Regions from separate parts of the Jeotgalibacillus haloalkalitolerans genome, predicted to be linked through region 4. Evidence: riboswitches for the same ligand, from Rfam matches in the RefSeq annotation. Region 4 holds a riboswitch; each other region holds the start of a gene.
What was found. Region 4 has a riboswitch for S-adenosylmethionine ahead of UFB30_RS01935 (2,3-diketo-5-methylthiopentyl-1-phosphate enolase). Riboswitches for the same ligand answer to the same signal wherever they lie in the genome.

Region 1: another riboswitch for S-adenosylmethionine. It lies ahead of metK (methionine adenosyltransferase); the one in region 4 lies ahead of UFB30_RS01935 (2,3-diketo-5-methylthiopentyl-1-phosphate enolase).
Region 2: another riboswitch for S-adenosylmethionine. It lies ahead of UFB30_RS10265 (L-cystine transporter); the one in region 4 lies ahead of UFB30_RS01935 (2,3-diketo-5-methylthiopentyl-1-phosphate enolase).
Region 3: another riboswitch for S-adenosylmethionine. It lies ahead of UFB30_RS13545 (methionine biosynthesis PLP-dependent protein); the one in region 4 lies ahead of UFB30_RS01935 (2,3-diketo-5-methylthiopentyl-1-phosphate enolase).

What each region holds. Positions count from the first base shown of each region.
Region 1 is NZ_JAXQNN010000002.1:963,209-969,230, forward strand. Features, by position in the region: gene UFB30_RS09865 (type IA DNA topoisomerase) at 1-1,270, opposite strand, end outside; gene metK (methionine adenosyltransferase) at 1,582-2,781, opposite strand; SAM riboswitch class I at 2,939-3,079, opposite strand; gene pckA (phosphoenolpyruvate carboxykinase (ATP)) at 3,442-5,034, shown strand; gene UFB30_RS09880 (DUF2584 family protein) at 5,131-5,373, opposite strand; gene UFB30_RS09885 (alpha/beta hydrolase family protein) at 5,379-6,022, opposite strand, start outside.
Region 2 is NZ_JAXQNN010000003.1:47,743-53,764, reverse strand. Features, by position in the region: gene UFB30_RS10290 (TetR/AcrR family transcriptional regulator) at 1-53, opposite strand, end outside; gene UFB30_RS10285 (SDR family oxidoreductase) at 106-879, opposite strand; gene UFB30_RS10280 (acyl-CoA dehydrogenase) at 876-2,105, opposite strand; gene UFB30_RS10275 (CotY/CotZ family spore coat protein) at 2,469-3,050, shown strand; gene UFB30_RS10270 (hypothetical protein) at 3,289-3,609, shown strand; SAM riboswitch class I at 3,920-4,023, shown strand; gene UFB30_RS10265 (L-cystine transporter) at 4,105-5,493, shown strand; gene UFB30_RS10260 (hypothetical protein) at 5,729-6,022, opposite strand, start outside.
Region 3 is NZ_JAXQNN010000005.1:112,630-118,651, forward strand. Features, by position in the region: gene UFB30_RS13530 (cation:proton antiporter) at 1-77, opposite strand, end outside; gene UFB30_RS13535 (SDR family NAD(P)-dependent oxidoreductase) at 91-888, opposite strand; gene metC (cystathionine beta-lyase) at 1,170-2,339, opposite strand; gene UFB30_RS13545 (methionine biosynthesis PLP-dependent protein) at 2,336-3,451, opposite strand; SAM riboswitch class I at 3,528-3,625, opposite strand; gene UFB30_RS13550 (type 1 glutamine amidotransferase) at 4,109-4,813, opposite strand; gene UFB30_RS13555 (DUF4003 family protein) at 4,845-5,834, opposite strand; gene UFB30_RS13560 (FusB/FusC family EF-G-binding protein) at 5,875-6,022, opposite strand, start outside.
Region 4 is NZ_JAXQNN010000001.1:393,385-399,406, forward strand. Features, by position in the region: gene UFB30_RS01925 (methylthioribulose 1-phosphate dehydratase) at 1-231, opposite strand, end outside; gene UFB30_RS01930 (2-hydroxy-3-keto-5-methylthiopentenyl-1-phosphate phosphatase) at 228-893, opposite strand; gene UFB30_RS01935 (2,3-diketo-5-methylthiopentyl-1-phosphate enolase) at 898-2,115, opposite strand; SAM riboswitch class I at 2,192-2,300, opposite strand; SAM riboswitch class I at 2,892-3,013, shown strand; gene UFB30_RS01940 (sulfite oxidase-like oxidoreductase) at 3,273-3,935, shown strand; gene mtnK (S-methyl-5-thioribose kinase) at 3,951-5,165, shown strand; gene mtnA (S-methyl-5-thioribose-1-phosphate isomerase) at 5,162-6,022, shown strand, end outside.

The DNA of each region.
Region 1 (6,022 bases), on a different contig from region 4:
TATCTACATCAATCTGCGTTTCTTCATAATGATAATCATCATGGAACATTGCAAGGGTGCTGCCGAGAATTTCGTTATAAATGTTTTTTTCCATTGGCTTCAGTTTTTCAATTCTGTCGGTCGTCAGCACTTTTTTAGTTGGAATAATCGCATAGTGCTCCTGTACTTTGCTGTCCTGTACATACTTCGGCCGCGGCTTCGGGTGAGCTGTTTCAAAAGATGTCCCTGCTGCAGCTTTCATAGCGTCAAGCTGACCGGATAAATAACGGAATTCACTCATCGTGATGAACTGACAATCTGTACGCGGGTAGGATACCAGCTTTTTTTCATACAGATCCTGCACCGTTTTCAGTACGTTGGATGGACTGTATTTATAGCGTCTGTTCATTTTTGCCTGCAGTGATGACAGACTGTGCAGACTCGGCGCCTGCATCTTCTTCAGCTTTTTCTCCGCTTTTACGACTGTCCCTTTAGTTTCAGCATTATTTTCGATCCCATGCTGCTTCAGCGTATCTTCTGCTTCTTCTCTCTTTTTAAAAGTGGTTTTATGCTTTGTCTGAAAAGCCTTTCCACTCTCTTTATGGTCCGCAATCAGCTGAAAGAACGGTTCAGGCTTAAAGTTTTCAATCTCATGCTGCCTCTGCCAGATCATATATAAAGTCGGCGTCTGAACACGCCCGAGACTGAATGGACCATCTACCCCTTTTTCCTGTAAAAGCAATGTGTAAAGCCTTGAGATATTCATTCCGACCAGCCAGTCACTGACCTGTCTCGTCTGCGCTTCATCATATAGTGAAAGATAATCTTCACCATTACGCAGCTCCTGAAACCCTTTTCTGATCACATCTTTTTCAAGCGAGTTAATCCATAAACGCTTTGTCGGCTTATGCATCATTCCTGCCTGCTCAATAATGGACCTTGCAATATTCTCCCCTTCTCTGTCACTGTCAGTCGCTACAACAATCTGATCTGCTTTTCTGAGAAGTCCTTTGACAATATTGAATTGTGCACGCTTTGCGTATGGCACTGTAAACTTAAATTCTTCCGGAATCATCGGCAGCGTATCAAGCTTCCACCGCTTCCACTCAGGCTTGTACTTCTGAGGTTCCTCTAATGAAACTAAATGACCGAATCCCCATGTAATAGCCGCTCCGCCCGGGAACAATGGATCTTCAATATGAAAATAGCCATCTGTTTTTCTGGATGTGTGAAAAGCATCTGCATAGCTTTTTGCCTGTGAAGGTTTTTCTGCGAGAATGACTGTAAACAAAGGAATTCCTCCTAGTATTGGTCCGAAGCATCAATCGGGGATTTGTGTTCTTATCATATCATGGGACGGGTGAGATGGCGAACACTTATTCTGGGGTGTGGTTCGTGAGGGGAGGTTCGGAGAATGATTGTCGATGTTCGGAGATTACATGCCGGTGTTCAAAGAATAACAGGAGGTGTTCGGAGAAAAAACGGGGTGGTTCAAAGAATATCACGCCTTGTTCTTAGAAAAGTGAAATTTGACCTATGCCCAATCAACAAAAAATCCGGAATATATCACAAAAGATATATTCCGGACGGTTGTTATTAATATTATACGTTAGCGTCTTTCTTCAGCGCATCTGCTTTGTCTGTTCTTTCCCATGGAAGGTCAAGATCATTACGGCCGAAGTGTCCGTAAGCAGCTGTCTGCTTGTAGATCGGGCGGCGAAGGTCAAGCATTTTAATAATGCCTGCAGGACGAAGGTCAAAGTGATTACGGATCAGCTCAACCAGTGTATCCTCTTCCACTTTACCGGTACCGAACGTGTTAACAGAAATTGATACAGGCTGCGCTACGCCGATTGCGTATGCAAGCTGTACTTCACATTTATCAGCAAGGCCTGCTGCAACAATGTTCTTTGCAACATAACGTGCAGCATAAGCACCTGAACGGTCAACTTTAGTTGCATCCTTACCTGAGAATGCACCGCCGCCGTGGCGTGCATATCCACCGTAAGTATCTACGATGATCTTACGGCCAGTCAGACCAGCATCTCCCTGAGGTCCGCCGATTACAAAGCGTCCAGTCGGGTTGATGAAGTATTTAGTCTCTTCATCAATTAATTCTGCCGGTACCACGTGATTGATCACGTGCTCCTTCAGGTTACGCTGAATACGCTCAAGACTGACTTCCGGGTGGTGCTGTGTTGAAATAACAATTGTATCTACGCGAACCGGCTTGTCATTTTCATCATATTCAACTGTTACCTGTGTCTTACCATCAGGACGAAGGTAAGGAAGGATATCTTCTTTACGTACTTCAGTCAGACGGCGTGACAGTTTATGTGCAAGTGAAATTGGCAGTGGCATCAATTCAGCTGTTTCGTTATTTGCATAACCGAACATAAGCCCCTGGTCGCCGGCACCGATTGATTCGATTTCAGCGTCAGTCATTTGGCTTTCACGGTCTTCAAGCGCACGGTCAACTCCTGCAGCGATGTCAGGTGACTGCTCATCAATAGAAGTTAATACTGCACAAGTATCCGCATCAAAACCGTATTTAGCACGTGTATAACCGATTTCCTTGATCGTCTCACGCACGATCTTAGGGATATCTACATAAGTAGAAGTTGAGATTTCTCCCGCTACCAGAACAAGTCCGGTTGTAACAGAAGTTTCGCACGCCACGCGGGCATTCGGATCATCCTTCAGAATTGCATCAAGAATTGAATCAGAAATCTGATCACAGATTTTATCCGGATGTCCCTCAGTTACGGACTCGGATGTAAATAAACGACGTTTAACAGACATATAAGTCTCCTCCTTGTGAAGCAAATAGTCGACGGTACTCATTACCCTTAGAGATCGAACGTTAACCTACCAGATCATCCAAGTTTCGGCTAAAAATAAAAGAAACCTCTCCCCAATTACATGTTTGAGGAAAGGTTCATAATCAGTTCGCCTTTCACTCTTATCGTTCAAGACAAAAGTCTTGCTCCAGGTTAGCACCTTCGCTCTAAATTGTTGGACCGCAAAAGCATCATGCTTTTTTGCAGAGCAGGTTGCTGGGTTTCATAGGGCCTGTCCCTCCACCAGCTCGGGATAAGAGTATCCGTTCAAAAAACTATCATACGGAAATGCATGTCCAATGTCAATCATAATATACAATTATAGATAATAAGTTAGTTTCTACATAAATGTATCTTAGTATCAGCAGCGTTGATCGCAGTGGAAGGCGGCGACTCCGGGACGATTAGTTGGAAGCTGAGACCCCGCAGCCGTAGGCGAGGAGGCTCAGCAACAACCGTCCGGAAAGCGTCCGCCTGAAACGGAGATCAGACGCCAAAATTCTAAATCCAAACAATTTAAGAATTTTTAACGAAATCACCAATTAGTATAGACTATTAATTTGAATGTGTTATACTAATTTCGAACAAAGGTGAATGACTTACTGAAAAGGTGGGAGATAACATGACAACAATCCGAAACACTTCAGAATTAAAAGAACTATTAATGAGCGAACGCGTGAATAAAAACCTTTCTGTACCTCAATTAGTGGAAAAAGTATTAATGAGAGAAGAAGGTACATTAACTTCTACCGGTGCTGTGAAAGCAGAAACCGGAACTTATACAGGCCGCTCACCTAAAGATAAATTTATTGTAGATGAGCCTTCTGTGCGCGACAAAATTGACTGGGGTAAAGTCAATCAGCCGATCTCTGAGGATTCATTTGACCGTTTATATACAAAAGTGCTGAATCACCTCGGTGAAAAAGAAGAAGTATTTGTGTTTGAAGGATTTGCAGGAGCTGACGCTGCTTCCCGCCTTCCGATCCGTGTCGTAAATGAGCGTGCATGGCATAACCTTTTTGCTCACCAGCTGTTTATCAGACCTGAAAAAGGTGAAGCCTGGACCAGCCAAAATGAGTCGCCATTTACAATTTTATCGGCTCCATCATTAAAAGCAGATCCTCAAACAGATGGAACGAATTCAGAAACGTTTATCGTTGTATCGTTTGAACAGAGAACGATTTTAATTGGCGGAACTGAATATGCAGGTGAGATGAAAAAATCAATATTCTCAGTCATGAATTACCTGCTGCCTCAAAATGATATCCTGCCGATGCACTGTTCTGCAAATGTTGGTGCTGAAGGCGATGTTGCATTGTTCTTCGGACTTTCAGGAACTGGTAAAACAACGCTGTCTGCAGATGCTGACCGTAAGCTCATTGGGGATGATGAGCACGGCTGGTCTGATAATGGCGTATTCAATATTGAAGGCGGATGCTACGCGAAATGTATTAACCTTTCACAGGAAAAGGAGCCACAGATCTTTGATGCAATCCGCTTTGGTTCAGTACTTGAAAATGTTGTACTTGACCCTGAAACACATGAAGCGGACTATGATGATTCATCACTGACTGAAAATACACGTGCAGCCTATCCACTGCAGGCGATGAGAAATATCGTGGATCCGAGCAGAGCCGGTCACCCGAATACGATTGTATTCCTGACTGCTGATGCATTTGGCGTATTGCCTCCAATCGCCAAACTGACAAAAGAACAGGCGATGTACCACTTCCTGAGCGGCTATACATCTAAGCTTGCAGGTACTGAAAGAGGTATTACTGAACCGGAAGCAACGTTCTCAACGTGCTTCGGATCTCCTTTCCTGCCACTTGAGCCGACAGTATACGCTGAAATGCTCGGTAAAAAGCTTGAAGAGCACGATGCTGAAGTATACCTAGTGAATACAGGATGGACTGGCGGAGCATATGGCACTGGTTCTCGTATGAAGCTTGCCTACACAAGAGCCATGGTCAGAGCTGCACTACACGGTGAACTGGCAAACGCTGAAACAGCTAAGAATGGGCTGTTCGGACTTGAAACACCGCTTCACGTACCTGGTGTGCCTGATGATGTGCTGCAGCCACGATTTGCATGGAAGAATGAAAGTGAATACGAAGAAAAAGCGATGGAACTTGCAATGAAATTTAAAGAGAACTTTAAGAAGTTCACAAGCGTGGATGAGCGAATCGCCAAACTTGGTGGTCCAGTCGTATAATTCAAAAAAGATGAGACACTTTTGTCTCATCTTTTTTTATTCGTTTCACTGCGCTTCACTATGATATCTTTTATTTAATTCGCATTATAATAATAATTAGTTTGTAGACTCCAATGACTTCATTTCAAAATAAATGGTTGTCTTCTGACCGGTCCACTCTAATTTATAGATTTCCGCAACTCCGCGGACTTCACCTGCAATTGAGTTTTTCACTTCCAGTGGAATATGCATTGGGTACAGCCTGTACTCATCTTTCACCAGCTTGAAAAAGTTATTTTCAATTCTCTCTTCTCTTCCTTTTGTCACAATCATCGTGTTTAATTCCAACGGCATGCCCATGAGATTCAGCTCCTTTGTTTTTTCATCCAGTCTGTGAGTTTCTTTACTGTCGCAATGTTATCAAGCGGTGGAAATGCATGATGAAAATCCGGATAATACCAGCTCTCCACCTTTTTATGATGCTCTTTCAGCTTTTGTTCCAACTGATAAGCGTGCTCCGGTGAAACATTATCATCCAGCTCCCCGTGAATAATCAGCACAGGGCAGTTTATTTTCTCAATTTCATTCAGCGGCGTACGCCAGTCGTAGGCTTCAGGTACTTTTGCCGGGGAACCGCCGATCACACGCTTCATCATCCTTCTCATATCTTTTCGTTCCTGATAGGTCAGCACCATATCTGATACCCCATTCCAGGTCACGACTGATGAAATGCCGGCATCTTCAATTCCTGCAATTAAAGCCATGACGCCCCCTCTTGAAAAGCCGAATACGTGTAAATGACCTGAAAATCCTGGGTGATTCCGTAAAATGATATTCCCATTTACCGCATCCATCCGGTCTTCTCCGGCAAAATCTTCGTTCCCTTCCCCTCCTCTGTTTCCCCGGTAATACGGGGCAAAGACGATAAACCCCTGAGAAGCGAACTGTGCAATTCGGGATGGTCTGACCATACCGATTCCTTTAATGCCGCCACGTAAATATAAAAAGC
Region 2 (6,022 bases), on a different contig from region 4:
AATCCCTTTTTCTCAAATAATCGTATACTTTGTTCCGTAATTTTTTCCTTCACAGTCTTCACGCCTCTGTTTTTAAAAGTATGGCTAAAATTATATCACACGCTCTTACATCGCATGCGTGCCGCCATCGACAATGAGCACGTCACCAGTCACATAAGCAGATGCTTTTGAGGCAAGAAATAGCGCAGCCCCTTTTAGATCATCATCTGACCCGAACCGCTTCATCGGCGTCACTTCCATGATTGGGTCCTTCCCCTGATCAATGATTGCTTTTGACATTTTCGTAGGGAAAAAGCCCGGCGCAATCGCATTGACGTTGATATTGTGTCTGCCCCATTTGACAGCAAGGTCCTTCGTCATCGTAATGACCGCACCCTTACTCGTGTTGTAGCCAATTGTGTCCATCACTCTGGGATCCGTGCCGCCAAGCCCTGCAACTGAAGCAATATTAATGATTTTGCCTGACTGCTGCTCAATCATTTTTCTTCCTGCAGCCTGACTCATTAAAAATGTACCCGTCACATTGACGTCCATCACCTTCCGCCATGCTTCTAGCGGCATGTCTTCTGCACGTGCGCCCCACGTTGCCCCGCTGTTATTCACTAAAATATCAATCGAACCAAATGCTTCTACAGTTTCATTCACTGCACGCTCCGCATCAGCCGGATTCGAAATATCACACTGCAGCGCAAGCGTATTAACCCCAAGCTTTGCTAAACGGTCTGCCACTTCCTGACACGCTTCAAGCTTTCTTGAACAAATCACCACATTCGCACCAGCCTCAGCAAACCCTTCAGCAATCTGCTCACCAAGTCCGCGTCCTCCACCCGTTACCAGCGCTGTCTTTCCCGTCAGATCAAACAATTCCATTACCTTCATTTTTCATTCCTCCCGTTCCCCTGATATTTTTTCAGCTCAAGTCTGCCAATCTGTGCGCGGTGCACCTCATCCGGTCCATCCGCAAGCCTCAGCGTTCTTGCACTTGCCCAGTGAGCTGCAAGCGGGAAGTCCTCTGATACACCTGCTGCACCAAGCGCCTGGATCGCCCGGTCAATTACCTTGAGTGCCATTGAAGGTGCCACGACTTTAATCATCGCAATCTCCGCTTTTGCCACCTTATTGCCGACTGTATCCATCATATAAGCAGCCTTTAATGTCAGCAGTCTCGCCTGCTCAATCTCAATCCGCGAATCCGCAATCCACTCACGGATCACGCCCTGACTCGCAAGCGGTTTGTCAAACGCTTGACGGTCCACAACACGCTTACATAACTCCTCAAGCGCACGTTCCGCTGCACCGATCAGCCTCATACAATGATGAATTCTTCCCGGTCCAAGCCGTCCCTGCGCAATTGCAAATCCTTTTCCCTCACCTAAAATCATATTCTCTGCAGGCACTCTGACATTTTCAAACGTAATCTCCCCGTGGCCATGCGGCGCATGATCATAGCCAAACACCGGCAGCATCCGCTCAATCGTCACACCCGGCGTATCAAGCGGCACGAGAATCATCGACTGCTGCTCATACTTATCAGCACCGGGATCCGTCTTCCCCATCACAATGCCAATCTTGCACCTTGGATCCCCGGCACCCGACGACCACCACTTTCGGCCGTTAATCACATACTCATCACCGTCCCGCTCAATCCGCGCTTCAATATTTGTCGCATCAGATGAAGCTACATCAGGCTCGGTCATCGAAAAGCACGAGCGGATCTCACCGGCAAGTAACGGCTTCAGCCACTTCTCCTTCTGCTCCTCTGTTCCGTACCGCACCAACACTTCCATGTTCCCGGTATCCGGTGCATTACAATTAAACACTTCTGGCCCAATCATCGAACGCCCCATGATCTCACAAAGCGGCGCGTACTCTACATTGCTGAGGCCAGCCCCGTACTCACTCTCAGGCAAAAACAAATTCCACAGCCCCTCAGCCTTTGCCTTCTCCTTCAGCTCTTCCATGATTGGCGGCACCTTACTCCAGCGGCTGTCCCCTTCATTTACCTGCCGCTCATACACCGTTTCATTCGGATACACATGCTCCTCCATAAATGAAGTGAGCTTTTTCTCAAGATCTTTCACCTTAGCAGAATAAGAAAAATCCATACTTCCATCCCCTTTTGTTTTACTAACTAACCGGTCGGTATGTATGGTTTTAGTATAACGGATTTGGTATTGGAGTCAACTAAATAATGGGAGGGATTCTGTCACCAGCCAGGAGATTGAAACGGTGCAGGGCTTAATTTAGTGGAAAATCTATAGAATTTTAATACCTTAGAATCTAGCATTACATAAATTAAAACTTTATATATTTTAAGAACACTTGCCCGGCAATACACCTTCACCTTTCCTATAAAACTCTAAAATCATTTCGTCTATTTTTTTCTATCAGGCTATTGTACAGGCATTAAGTCACTCCTTTTCATATACATATTAATGCAACAACAACTATGAAAAGGAGAGATTTAAATGTGTTGCGAAAAAAAAGATTCATGTGTCTGTGGTATTGTTCACGAGATTGTGAGAATTCAGGACGAGGTAGCTGCTAACAATAATGGGTGCTGTGTAACAGGATGTGACCAGGCAATCAGAAAACTGCTATCACCAATCGGGACTAATGGGAATGGAAATGGTCCTACTACTATTCCCTTCGCACTTTACTGCAAGGGAGATTGCAAACCGTTTATCGGAAGTGGCGTATACAAATCACCTGTTGGCGGATCTGGAATGACCGCTTTAAAGTGTGTTGAAACACCTATCTTCCGGGCAAAAAAGTTTGTGGATAAAGATAAAGACAGAGAAAAAGATAAGTGCTGCGTCCAGCTGGAATTACTACTTCCAGTTCCGATGGGAGGGGGTGCGCCTGCAGCATCAGTAAAAGAAAAAGAAAATGGAAAAGCAAAAACAATATGCGATTTCTTCCCTGGAGACAGCATCAGAAACCTGCAGGCAACTGGCATCTGCCTGACAGTAGACTTGAATTGTTTCTGCGGTATCGTATGTCTGGATCCAATCACGCCTATATCTGTATCTGAGTTTGACAGGGTTTAAAAAACGAGGACTAAACGTTAAGGGTCTTTGGACTTGAGCGAGGCAGCAAAAGGATACAACCGAGTATCTTTTTGCTGCTTTTTTTGAATTCTATTTAGAAATTATACATTTTGGGAAATTTGCTTCCAGTTATTGAATTTATGATAAGGTAATATTAATTATTTTTACTATTTACAGGTTTTTTATCATGCGCCTGCCAGTGAAAATTTTAATAGTAGAAATCTATGGGGGAAATGTTATGTGGATCATATTAGGTTTTATTGCAATCGCAGCAACACTAATTAATATTTATTTGTTTTCTGCAGGAAAGGATTATAAGCTCGCAATGGCTGCAGGCTTATCATTTACAGCACTCACACTTTGTGCAGAGATCAGCTTTGTAGCGGGGCAGGTAGCAAGAGAAGACTGGTCAGCTGTCAGGGAAGTCGTTAATTTTCAATGGGCACTGTGGGTATTAACAATTATTTCGATCATCCTGAATGTCTTACCAGTATTTTTAGAGCGTAAAGATCAGAAAAAAAGAATGAATGCTACTTCATCAAACAGAGTAGCAAATTGAAATATGTTTCAAGTGACAGAGATAACTCCTGCATCATTACGTTAAATGATGCGAGAGTTATCTAACTGGCGTTACAATTTACAGTTCTACAAAATAAATTGATGAATATACTTGTGATACCTCCACCTTCTTATTTCTAAGGAATTCGAACTTCAGCCCTCAAACGAATATAAACCAGTGTACGTATCCCCTTCCCAACTTCACAAACAGCATTCTTTGACAGAAAAAATAAATATTGACAGTCCATCTGCGTTTCGCTAATATAAAAACCAAGTATTTTTATCGGGATACTTCATAAACTCAATAAATCGTCTTATCAAGAGAGGTTGAGGGACTGGCCCAATGACACCTCGGCAGCAGACTGACTCATCAGTACTGTGCCAATTCCAGCAAGTGTTTCTTGATAGATAAGACTGGATTGATGTTTTTTCTTCCAGTTTATTTTTCTGACTGGAAGTTTTTTATGTTTAAAATTCATTTAGAGGAGGAAGTTTTGTGGACATTTTTTTAGTTAGTGTCAATTTATTCGTGTTAGCTGCTCTCATTATTTTTCTTTACGTTCTTAAAAAGAAGCACGTATCATTTTCGAAAAGGGTTTTACTTGGTTTGGCATTCGGGATTATCCTTGGATTTGCATTGCAATGGATCTATCCATCCGATTCTGCCGTTATTACGACGACGGCTGATTGGTTTAATTTGATTGGCGGTTCTTACATCAGGCTGTTACAGATGATCGCGATCCCGCTGGTTTTCATTTCAATTCTTGCGGCTTTTACGAAGCTGACTTTAACAAAGAATATCGGAAAAATCAGCGCACTCATTATCGGGATTTTGGTTGGAACGACTGCGATTGCAGCTGCTGTCGGGATTGCAACTACTGCTGGTTTTAACCTTGAAGCGATTCAAATCGAACAGGGTGAAGCGGAAACAGGACGCGCTGCTTCATTAGAAGAAACGTATGGCACAGTAGAGGATGTAACATTTCCGCAGCAAATCCTTGCTTTAGTTCCGTCAAATGTTTTCCTGGACTTCACAGGTGCACGCCCGACTTCCACGATTTCAGTTGTCATTTTCGCAGCTTTTCTTGGTCTGGCGTTCCTTGGTGTCAGAAGAAAACAGCCGGAACAGGCAGAATTATTTTCTAAGATTGTCGACTCTCTTTATGCGATCGTCATGCGCGTTGTGACATTAATTTTAAGATTAACGCCTTATGGTGTGCTTGCGGTCATGGCGAGAACGGTCGCCACAACAAACTTTGATGCCATAGTCAATCTCGGCAAATTTGTGATTGCTTCGTACGTTGCACTCGGTGTGGTCTTTATTATTCACTTGATCCTGCTGACAATCTCAGGCCTAAACCCAGTTACGTTTGTCAAAAAAGCATTTCCTGTTCTCGCTTTTGCGTTTACAACGCGCACAAGTGCCGGTGCTCTGCCGATGAACATCCGGACTCAGCAGAATTTAGGTGTAAAAGATGGGACGGCTAATTTTGCCGGCTCATTTGGATTATCTATCGGGCAAAACGGCTGTGCAGGTGTTTATCCTGCCATGCTCGCGATCATGATTGCGCCAACCGTCGGAATCAATCCTCTAACACCGTCGTTTATATTAACGGTCATCGCCGTTGTGGCAATCAGTTCCTTTGGTGTTGCAGGCGTTGGAGGCGGCGCAACCTTTGCTGCAATCCTTGTCCTGTCAGCCCTGAACCTTCCGATCGGCTTAGCGGGTCTGTTGATTTCCATTGAACCATTGATTGATATGGGAAGAACCGCTGTGAATGTGAGTGGCAGTATGACTGCCGGGGTGTTGACGAGTAAGGTGACGAATGAGTTAGATGTGGATCTGTATAATGACCGGTCTACGCGGGTTAGTGTGGAGGCTTAGAGATAGCGAATTAAAAGCAATGCTTATGCTTGCTCTTTGATTTATGTCACATATCCACTAATTACAAGTCGGCTATGGACTTCTATGTTTTTACGCAAAGGAAGTCTCCGTACCCAAGATATATTTACTGCAGATCGTTAACATTTAAAACGACCTTGAAAAGCATTGCACTTTTCAAGGTCGTTTTGTTTATTTCAATTGATTTGATAATGTCCAGACTAACATCTGACTATAATTAGCCTTCGATATCTTCCATATCATCAGGATAAACATACTTATCAAATTCTTCCCCAGTAGCTTCGTCTACAATAGAAACCGTAACTTTGGCTGAGTCAATGTCCTCTCCGTCATACACCTGATAAATCATTCCTGTCATTCCTAAAGTCAAAATACCAAATCCATCAAAGCTATTTTCAAAAGCTTCCTTCTCAACAGTTACAGTAAATTCGTCAAAAGAGTCATTATGAGATATATCTTTGATCGAAACAAAATCTTCACCTGTAATGAGCTCATTCAGTGACTCTTCCAT
Region 3 (6,022 bases), on a different contig from region 4:
AACACCTGTGTCCGTTTATCAATTGTAAAAATGATATAGCCGATCAACAAAAGAACGACAATCTGAACCGGCTCCATCTGACGCACCTCCTTATCTCATAACGGCACCGCCCGAGATTTTCACAGATTCACCAATGATATTTTCAGCAGCATCTGAACATAAGAACAGAATGGTTCTTGCCACTTCTTCAGGCTGTGTAATGCGCCCGGAAGGCAGCCCTTCTTCAACGACCTTTAATTGTTCTTCAAAAGAACGCCCGGCACTTTTTCCTTTTTTCTGAATCGCATTACGACCCATTTCAGTATCCACAAATCCCGGACAGACTGCATTTACTCTGACACCATGCGCTGCAGCTTCATGAGCGAATGCCTGAGTAAAGGCAATCACTGCAAACTTGGATGCGGCATAGGCAGTGTTTCCATGTGTTGCCCTCAGACCGGATAATGACGATACATTCACGACTGCTCCAGCCTTTGCTTCCTTCATTTCCGGGTAGACGAGCTGCGTGAGTGCCACGGTGGAAAAATAGTTCAGCTCCATCACCTTACGCATATCTTCTTCTGACAAATTTTCAACCGTATCACCTCCGGATATACCGGCTGAATTGACAAGTGCTGTAACCGGTCCGGCATAATCTTTTGCTTTTTGAAGCAGTCTTTCTCTGTCTTCAGACTCGTTCAGATCTGCTGAGACAATTAACAGTTTCGCTTCGATTCCTGCTTCCTGGCATTTTTCTTTCAGATCATCGAGCTTATCTATATTACGCCCGGCAGCTGTGACTGCTGCGCCGGTTTTTAGTGCCTCTATGACTGTGTGCCAGCCGATTCCACCGGTTGCGCCTGTGACTAAAATGTGCTGATCTTTCAATCCATCCTGTGCAAAAATCATTGGTCATCCTCCTAAAAAGTATTTAGAAGTCTTTACCACTGATTTTTGCGGGCAAACAAAAAAGACTGGAACAAATTGTTTCAGTCTTTTCAACCGTTTCGCTGCGCTTCGAGCGGACGCTTTCCGGACGGCGGTTGCTGAGCCTCATCAGGCAAGCCTTGCGGGGTCTCAGCTTCCCGCTACTCGTCCCGGAGTCGCCGCTCTACGCTCCGCTACACTATGATTATGGAAATCATTTTTGTCGTATAGAATATCTAATATCATTACAACCAGTATTTGCTTTATACCTGCAGCGTCTGGTACGCGCCAACTTTATCAAGTGCCTGGCGCAGGTCAGCGAGCAGGTCTTCGGTGTCTTCCAGACCGACTGACAGACGCAGGAGACCTGAGGTGATACCGCGTGATTCGCGCTCTGATGGCGGCATTGCGGCGTGACTCATGGTTGCAGGGTATGACAGAATTGACTCGACAGCACCCAGGCTGACTGCAAATACAGGAATCTTCATTGCTTCAACGAGTACGCCGGCACTTTTTTTGTCAGGCAGTCTGAAAGATAGTACGGCGCCCGCTCCAGTCGATTGCCTCTGATGAATATGATATCCTGCGTGAAATGAAAAGCCCGGATAATAGACTTCATCAACAAGCGGGTGGTGATGAAGAAACTGTGCAATTTCTCTTGCTGAATCAGATGACTGCTTTAATCTGACGCTGAGTGTTTTTAACCCGCGCAGCAGTAACCAGCTGTCCTGAACACCAAGAATCGAGCCAAATGAATTCTGAATGAATTTCAGCTGTGCGGCAATTTCCTCGTCTTTTACCGCAGCAAGTCCTGCGACCACATCACTGTGACCGGAAAGGAATTTTGTCGCACTGTGTAACACGACATCCGCTCCAAGATCAAGCGGCTTCTGATAAAGCGGCGTCATGAACGTATTATCCACAAACGTCAGACAGCCGTGTGCTTTTGCCACTTTTGCCACGCCTTCAATATCAGTAATATTGAGCGTCGGATTGGATGGCGTCTCCACGTAGATCACTTTGGTATTCGGCTGAACGTTACGTGCCGTTTCATCAAGATCTGTCATATCGATAAATGAATGATCAATATTAAAGCGTGTTAATACTTCTGTGATCATGCGGTACGTGCCGCCGTAGACATCCTTTGAGACGAGGACGTGGTCACCTGCAGAGAGCAGCATGAACGCAGAAGAGATCGCAGCCATTCCTGATGCAAAAGCAAAGCCTGCGTGCCCGTTTTCCAGATCAGCAATGGTTTCTTCAAGTGCTTCACGTGTCGGGTTCCCTGAGCGGCTGTAATCATATGGACCGAATTCATCAATCGACTGCTGATGATAGGTCGATGAGTAATGCAAGGGCACATTGACAGCCCCTGTCTGTTTATCAATATATGATGGCTGGTGCAGTAATTTCGTATCAAAATGACGTGTCATAAATGATCTCCTCCTTTTCCGGCTGCTTCAAGCGCCTGTTTCAAATCAGTGATTAAATCCTCCGACTGTTCAATGCCAACAGAAAAACGTAAAAGTCTGCTACAGACGCCCTTTGCTTCACGTTCTGCCTCAGGAATATCAGCATGCGTCTGGGTAGCAGGATACGTAATAAAGCTTTCCACTCCACCGAGACTTTCAGCAAATGAGATGACCTTAATTGATCTTAAAAATGCATCGATCCATTCTGAATGCTCAAGCCTGAATGACACCATCCCGCCAATTCCCGGATAGATTACGTCTCTTACCTGCGGCTGCGTTTCAAGAAAGGCTGCTACTGCCGCTGCGTTCTGCTGATGGCGGTCCATTCTAAGGGCCAGTGTCTTCATTCCGCGTATTAACAACCATGAATCCATCGGCGAAAGGACGGCGCCTGCTCCGTTGTGGATCGCAAAAAGCTTTTCACAAATCTGTTCACCCTTCGCTGCAACCAGACCTGCAAGCACATCATTGTGACCACCGAGGTATTTTGTTGCACTGTGAATGACGATATCTGCTCCAAGCTCAATTGGACGCTGCAGGTAAGGCGTTAAAAATGTATTATCAACAATGAGATGAATCTGCTGATCGCGGGCAAAATCTGCTACCTGTCTAATGTCCGTTATTTTCATCAGCGGGTTTGTCGGCGTCTCCACAAAGACTGCCTTCACCCGCTCCGTACAGGCCTGCTGGAGTTCATCAGGATTGTTTGTATCAACATACACAAACTCTATGCCATAATGCTCGCTGTAATGATCAAATAAACGGTATGTGCCACCATACAAATCATCAGAAGCTAAAATGGTGTCTCCCGGTTTGTACATTGACAACACCAATTGAACAGCCGCCATTCCTGAGCTTGTTGCAAACCCCTGGTCCGCGCCCTCAAGTGCTGCAATCCCTTCTTCGAGGATCGCCCTCGTCGGATTTTTCGTTCTCGTATAGTCATAGCCGGTGGACTGTCCAAGTCCTTCGTGTCTGTAGGCCGTTGACAGATAGATTGGCGGATTCACCGTTCCCGTTAATTCTTCACTTCTGTTTCCAAGCTGGGCAAGGATGGTTTCAACTGATGTCATAAAAGCAGCTCCTTCAAAATCGTTCTGTATATACAGGAAAAGACCTTCTGATAAGAGAAGGTCTTAGTAAGCATTCTTCTTATCTTCAGGCTGATCGCCTGCTGGAATTAGCACCGTGCACTGCCGGTTGCTGAGGTTTCTAAGGGCCAGTCCCTCCACCTCTCTGGATAAGTTATGAAATTGTCTGAAAATAATAGTTGTTGTCTAGCCTACATCATATTGAGAGAATGTGCAAGATTTTTCACAGAAAAAAATGAAAATGAGAGGAAATATGTGGCTGGAATAAAGGTGGAGCGGGAAGAGCGATGTGACTGCAAATTTCAGGTATGTGAACTGAAATTACATACCCCTGGCCAAATGTGACCCCAATTTCCCGGAATCTGACCCTGGATTCTAAGTAACTGACCTGAAATTTCTAAAATGTGACCCGAAACCCGAGCAGCCCCTTTGAAAAGGAAAAACATCATAAAAACCGCACGCTGGTGTCAGGCAGCGTGCGGTTAAGGGAGGGGGCGTCGCTTTCTTCGGCGCCTTCTTTGTAAAAAGCCGGTGCGAAACGACTGTTTACAGGCTTATATAGTAAGTGCGACGTTTTATTTTTAATTGAGAATGAATCTCATTATTATTGTATACACAATTCAAATCTTTGTCCAGTCTTTAATCAATCTTTTTTTCACCATGGACATTTAAAAACTTTTCAAGGATCGGCTGAAAGCGGTTATGACTTTGCTCCACGTAGCCCGGATCCGCTCTTGGTCCTTCCATATCAACTGTTTTATCACGCTTTTCGATTTCCTGATCATCGTGATCAATCAGATTCTGAATGCCTTCCACCGTCATTTCAGGATGGAATTGAAATGCCAGAATGTGGTCTGTGTAAAAGCCCTGGACTGGTGTTATTTCGGATTTCCCTACCGGCTTAGTACCTTTGGGCAAATCATAAATATCACTGTGCCAGTGAAACATCGGGATGGTGAGCTGATCCACATCAAAGTCTTCAAGAAAAGAGGTATGCCAATTCAATTCTGCCCAGCCCATTTCATATTTTGGAAGACTCGAAACTTCTGTGCCAAGAATATGGGCAATCAATTGGGAGCCAAGGCAAATGCCTATGATTTTCCGCTTTTCATTGATTGCTTTTTCAATGTAATCCACTTCCTTTTGCATCCAGGCAGTTTCAGGCAGCTCCTGTACACTGTTCGGTCCACCTAAAATGACCAGCACATCCTGATCCTTCAGTACAGGGTAATCATCCGGTTTTTTCGCGTCTATATAATGGAGCTCGCAGCCCCAGGCTTTTGACCATTCTTCCAGATACCCCGCGTTGTCATACCAGACGTGCTGCAGACAAATAAACCTCATGACACATTCCTCTTTCCCATGACCTCAGTCATTAATTATTCGATGAACTTGCTGATGCTGCTGCACCTGCTGAGATCGCAGCAAGGACAGCCGCCTGCTGTGCCTGCAGGATCGACTCGATTGTTGATGCAAGTCCCACATCAAGCACGTTATTTTCCTCGACTTTTTTCTGAAGCACAAATCTCACAGCTGTCATAAAGCAAAGATCTTTATGCCATTTAAAGCTTTTAATGGCAACCAGCTGCTCATATGTTTCTTTCACTTCATTTAACAGCGCTGAGGGCGTCCCGGCAAGTGCCAGTACGCCGACAATCGGCAGATGATTACCGCGCAGCTTAATTTTGTTCGTCTTCAGGTCATCCAGCCAGGTAACTGTATTTTGTACGAGCAGCTGTCTGTTATCCTGTCGCCCGTATGTAAGAATCTGTGATAAGAACTGGCGGTTATTCCCCTTAGCCAGAACGATATGGAGCTGATCATAGTAATAAGCCATATCGTCGAGCAGTTCCTCCTCTTCCCCTTCTTCTTCTGCAAGCAGCACAGATAACGGATAATCTTCATGTGACGTTAAGAAGAAGTGCTGCTTTTTCATACCGCTGTACATACTTTTAGCGCGCTTCACGTGCTCATCCATTTCCTCTTCTGAACCTGTGTCGAGTGAAACGTAGAGGGCATACGCTGCAATGTAGGCATGCGGACTTCTTGAAAAACCTGCTTCGATCAACTTTTCATAGACAAGCATCATGTCATCAAATGATTTTTTCGGTTCATCAAAGTTTGATACCAGCAGCCCTGTCAGCATCAGCCGCAGATCTGCTGATTGAATATAGGAAAACTGGCTGGACTCTTTCTTGATTTTTTCATTTAAAGAAATCAGTCTCTTAAGTTCAAACGGCTTTTCAGCAGCCACCAGCTGACCGGCTAACATCATAAGCGATGTATTGCTGACACGCCAGCGGTATTTCTTTCTGAGCTGTTCATAAATTGACAGGTATTGTTTGATTTGCTCGTTTGTGTCCATTTGAATCACCCTTTTGACTTATTGTATAGCTTTTTTGCCATTACACCTGGCCAAGAAACGCTTCAAGCTGAGCTGAATCCTGAATTGACTGGTTACATTCCTTACTGTCATAGCAAATATACTGTCCGTAGGATTTCAGCCCCTCTGATTCACGCGGCTTATTCTGAATGCTTGTCAGCGCCACGTCA
Region 4 (6,022 bases):
CTTCAATCCGGTCTGTTCAACCGGCTGGCTGTGCTGATCCACTAACAGAAAGTCTTCATCTGTCCGCTGGTACTTATCCTTGCCGCTTGCTGTTACCAGAAATTCAAGCGGGTCATCGGATACTTTGATCGACAGGTTGCCGCTTGTACCAGGGAACCAGTTTCTTGCACCAAGAGCATCTTTTACATCGGCAAGCTCCTGCCAGCGGTTCTTAAGATCAAGTGTTTTCAACGGTGCACAACCTCCTTTGACTGTTCAAGATAGGTAACAACTTCATCAAAATGAGTAAAACGCTTGTATGGAAGATTCAGCTCCCTGCATTTTTCCTCAAGGTAATCGCCACAGACAAACACCAGGTCAGCGAGCTTTGCAGCTTCAAGATCTGTAACAGAATCGCCGATGACGATTTTCTGTACAGGCTCATCTGTAAGCTCCCTGATGATACTTGGTTTACAGCAGCCGCAATCATTTGAACAGTGCTTATCACAAGTGTGCGGCCAGGTGATTTGAATTGTATTTCCTGAAAAATCACTGCCGTTACAGTAAAGCTGATTTTCAAGGTTGTAAGGCTTTAGCATGGGCTTTACGAAAAAATCGATGCCGCCGCTGACGATATTCAGCGGGACATTTTCTTTTCTTGTATAGCTGACAAAATCACCAAAGCCATCACGGATTTCAGCCGTTTCGACAACATACTGAATGATCTCTTCTTTTAGAGAAGAAGGGAGGGTTGCGAACATTTTCCCTACGCCCTCGCGGATTGATATTTCCCGGGAAAGAATTTGATCTTTAATCGGCTCCCAGCCCGGGGGATCAAAGTGCTGCATAATTGAAATGATGTTGTCGGATTTTGTGATGGTGCCATCAAAATCACAAAAGATTACGCTTGGCATGCGCTCACCCCCATAATGCAAGTGCCTTCTCAAGCTCTGCTGACTTTGCGGCAGCATCTTCCAGCGTACCGCCTGCCTGAACTTCAGCAATCGCATCACGGAAAGCTTTTGCACCGGCTGCCGCGCCTCCAGGGTGACCGTGAATACCGCCGCCGGCATTGATAATTGAGTCTTTTCCAAAGTCCTCAATCAGCTGTGGAACCAGTCCTGGATGAATACCGGCTGATGGCACAGGGAATGCGCGTTTCAGGCGGCTGTCAGATGTAAGTGCATCCCTGATCGCAAATGTTTCGCTTTTTTCCATCGCCACACTGCCATATGGAGAAGGGAACAGCACGAAGTCTGCACCTGCAAGACGAAGCAGTTTGCCAAGCAATACCTGATTTGAAATGCCGTACAGCGGTGAAGCTGTAAATGCACCGGATACAGCAGGGTGAGCCATAATCGGTACATCAATATATGGATCTTCAGCAAGACTCTGCAGTGTATCAAGCCCGTAAGCAAAAACGTTAAACAGTAATGCATTCGCACCAAGCGAGACTGCTTTTCTTGCTTTCTCTTTTAAATCAAACGTTCTGCCTGAAAGGTTTACTGCATATAACGTCCGGTGACCTGTACGTTCATATTCTTCATTCAGCACCTTCACACCTCGGCGGATCCGGTCTTCAAAAGGGGTGAGCGGATTATCAAATAAAATCTCATCATCCTTTACAAGATCAACCCCACCTGCAGCCTGGGCACGGAGCTGTTCTTCGAAAAGATCTGTTCCGCGGCCGATCATCCCCTTGAAAATACTCATCAGAAGCGGGCGGTCATGTACGCCAAGCTTGTTTCTAATTGAATCAATTCCAAACTGGGGACCGGGGAACTGCTGCTCAAGTGCTTCATCAAGCTCAATATCTACAAGCTTTACTTCACCATCAAGTGACAGCTTTCCAAAAATCGTTGTCAGGATCGCCGGAATATCAGCGCTGAAGTTTGCCGCAGGATACGCAATCTTAATCAGTCCCGCCTTGCGCTCACCGAGGTGAGCCGCTGCATCTGAAGGCGTTGTTTCACTGACAGAGACAACTTCACCCTTATGTTTTTTTAACTGCTCCTGATCAACCGCGGGTAGGTCCGTCCATGAACCGACCGTCAGCCCAAGCGCAATAGACTCAGCCTTTTTTTCCAAATTTCCTTTTGCATCATGTACAAGATAAGTCGCTGTGATTTTTGACATAAAAGACATCCTTTCAAAAACAGAAATAAAAAATCCGCTCCCAAAGAGGAAGCGGACATCAAAATGAACGTTCTTCCTCTTATCCTTCAGCTGTCGCTGTGAGAATTAGCACCTTGAATCAGCGTTAGCCGAAACAGGTTGCCGGGTTTCATCGGGCTCGTCCCTCCACCTGCTCTTTATAAGAGTTGTATAACGTATTCAGTTAGTTTTAAAATCATGTACCGAATTATGGCAGACATCTTCAAAAACGTCAAGCAGATTTTTCAGAAAATTATATTTTTGATTTTTGAATTTATGAGTATAAATTGTGATGTGCTTTATAAATTGGCGGGTGATTTACGCTGCAGGGGGACGCTTTCCGCGGCCGGGCGGTGAGCCAGCAGGCTTCGCCATTGCCTCATCTGTCCCTTCCTGCCGCAGCCCCTTACGCTTCAATCACCCGCTGTGCAGGTACTATGATTTTTTAACAAAGTAAAAATATGAGAGATAGTTGATCAACCAACTATATATTTTTCAAAGATAACTCAGCTGTTGACCGGAGTGGAGGGCGGCGACTCCGGGACGAATAGAGGGGAGCTGAGACCCCGGAAGCCGCAGGCTGAGGAGGCTCAGCAACCTCCGTCCGGAAAGCGTCCGCCTGAAACGCAGGTCAACAGCGGTTCCCGGAAGCCCCCAAAAAATAAATTTAAAAAACCCGTTGACAAACCGTCACTCTATTCCGTAAACTTGCAATTATGAAATCGCAATAAACCAAAAACATCCAACTACATATACCACTCTTATCGAGAGTTGGCTGAGGGAATTGGCCCTATGAAGCCCGGCAACCGGCCCCGCTGTATACATAACAGCAGGGACACGGTGCTACATCCAACAGACGTAATGGTCTGAGAGATAAGAGGTCGAATCAGTCTAATTCTGCCTCTTTCTATCTTAGAAAGGGGCTTTTTATTTTTCACTTTTATAAAAAGCAATTAGTGAATTTGCACAGCAGATGATTGGAGCGTAAGGCGGCGACTCCGGGACGATTAGTTGGAAGCTGAGACCCCGCAGGCGAAGCCGAGGAGGTCTAATGGAGCCACAAAACGGCTCATCCAGGAAAGCGTCCGCCTGAAGCGGAAATCATCTGCCGGCTTGAAGCAAACAAGGAGCGTGAAACAATGGGTAAGGCAGAACGGTTGAAAAAAGCACGGCCGCCGGTACAGAAAAATACACATGATGGCAGACTTCCACCTGGTCAGACGCTGACAGAAAAATTTCCGATTCTGCATGAAGGCGAAGTCCCTGAATACAATCTTGCTACATGGGATTTCACGCTGTTTGGAGAAGGTGCAACGAAAAAGACATTCACTTATGACGAGCTCATGCAGCTGCCGCAGACGACAATCGTAAAAGATATTCACTGCGTGACAAGGTGGTCAAGGTTTGACAATGCTTTTACCGGCGTCACAATAAAGGATTTGCTGAAAGATTTTGAGATCCCTGAAGGCACGAAGCACGTTATGATTTATGGAGATCATGACTACGAGACGAACTTACCGCTTGAGGATCTGCTAAAAGAAGACATTCTGCTGGCGCACTCTTTTGAAGGGAAGCCGCTGACAGCCAAGCATGGTTATCCATTCAGACTGGTCGTACCGCACCTGTATTTCTGGAAGAGTGTGAAGTGGATCAGAGGAATTGAATTTTTACAGGAAGACCGCCCGGGGTTCTGGGAACGCAACGGATTTCACAATTACGGAGAAGTATTCAGAGAAGAGCGTTTTTCAGGAGAGGACTTAGATATTCCTGAAGATGAGTGGCATAAAAAAGAATTTGATTAAAGGAGAGGAACGTCAATGACAAATGTACGTGAGCATGTGTATGAACCATTTACTGAACAGAGTGTCCTCGTTTATTTAGAGAAAAAGGGACTCATTACAGATAAAGAGCAGGTAACGTGTAAGGAAGTTGGGGATGGTAATCTGAACTATGTGTTTATAGTAAAGGATTTGCAGACTGACAAATCGCTTGTCGTTAAGCAGGCGCTGCCTTATGCAAAGGTTGTCGGTGAAAGCTGGCCGTTATCGCTCGACCGTGCACGTATTGAACGCCAGGCACTGCAGGAAGCAGCGAAATATGTACCGACGCTTGTACCGGAAGTATTCGATTATGACGATGACTATGCAGTGACAGTAATGGAAGACCTGTCAGATCACGTGATTCTGAGAAAAGGGTTACTTGAAGGAAACCTTTATCCTCACATTTCAGAACATATCGGAACGTATCTTGCTGAAAACCTGTTCAACGCCTCTGATGAAGCGCTTGGACCGATTGAAAAGAAAAAGCTGGCACGTCAGTTTGTGAATCCGGACTTGTGTGATATTACTGAAAAACTTGTTTTCACAGACCCATATCAGAATGCTGAATCCAATTCCTACCCTGAAAATCTTCAGGAAGCAGTGGAGTCACTGTGGCAGGACGATCGTCTAATCTTTGAAGTCGCAAAATTGAAAAAACAATTCCTGACTGAAGGAGAAACATTGCTGCACGGAGACCTTCATACAGGCAGTGTGTTTGTAACGGAAGAGTCTACAAAAGTAATTGACCCTGAATTTGCATTCTATGGTCCGGCAGGCTTTGATATCGGTGCATTCATTGCTAACCTGACGCTAAACTATATTGCCCAGCAGGAAAGAGCGGATGAAAGTAATCGTCATGAGATCAGTGACTACCTGCTTGAGACGATCGAACAGACTTGGGCAGTATTTGAAAAGCGCTACCGCGAGCTGCTGTTAGAAAAAGGCTTTGAAGAGAGACAGCGGACAGATCAGTATGCAGATTACGTACTTGAAAAGATCTGGCAGGATACGCTCGGATTTGCCGGCTGTAAAACGATCCGCCGCATCATCGGCCTTGCACATGTTGAAGATATTGATGGAATTGAAGACGAAACAGGCAGACTGCAGGCACAGCAGCGCGCGATTGAAACGGGCAGATCACTGATTTTCAACCGTTCTGTATGGCGCTCGCCGAAAAGCCTGACTGCTTATCTGAAGGGGCTGGCAAAATGACGAATTTTATTAAACCGGTCATCTGGGAAGGCGATGCAATTCGTCTGTTAAATCAGCAGAAGCTTCCCCGAGAAGTGGAATATATCTTTTTAAAAACAATTGAAGATGTGTGGAACAGCATAACAGAATTGAAAGTACGAGGCGCACCTGCAATCGGGATCACAGCAGCTTTCGGGCTTGCTCTGTGGGCGAAAAACAGCGGGCTGAATGAGCTTGAGATTCTGAAGTCAGAGCTTGCTGTAAAAGCAGTCTATCTGAATTCCTCCCGTCCGACAGCGGTTAACCTGTCATGGGCGCTTCAGAGGTTACTCAAAGCAGCTGAAGAAGAAGCCTCTGCTGCGAAAGTAATTGAGCGCCTTGAAACAGAGGCAATCCTGATTCAACAGCAGGATGAAGAAACGTGTAAGCGCATTGGGGAGTACGGCTTTTCGCTGCTTCCTGATGACGCAACGGTTCTCACTCACTGCAATACAGGCGCAATCGCTACTTCCAAATACGGTACAGCACTTGGCGCATTTTATATCGCAAAAGAGCAGGGTTCTGATATTCACGTATATGCAACTGAAACGAGACCAGTCCTGCAGGGAGCAAGGCTGACTGCATGGGAACTCCAGCAGGCAGACATTGCCGTCACGCTGATCACAGACAACATGGCTGCTCATGTACTTAAAACGAAAAATATCGATGCAATTTTAGTAGGTGCCGACAGAATTACAGCCAATGGCGACACAGCAAACAAAATCGGTACATACGGCCTTGCCATTTTAGCAAAAGCCCACGGTATCCCATTCTACGTAGCTGCACCGCTATCCACCATTGATCTCGAAACAGCAACCGGCGATGACATCGTGATTGAA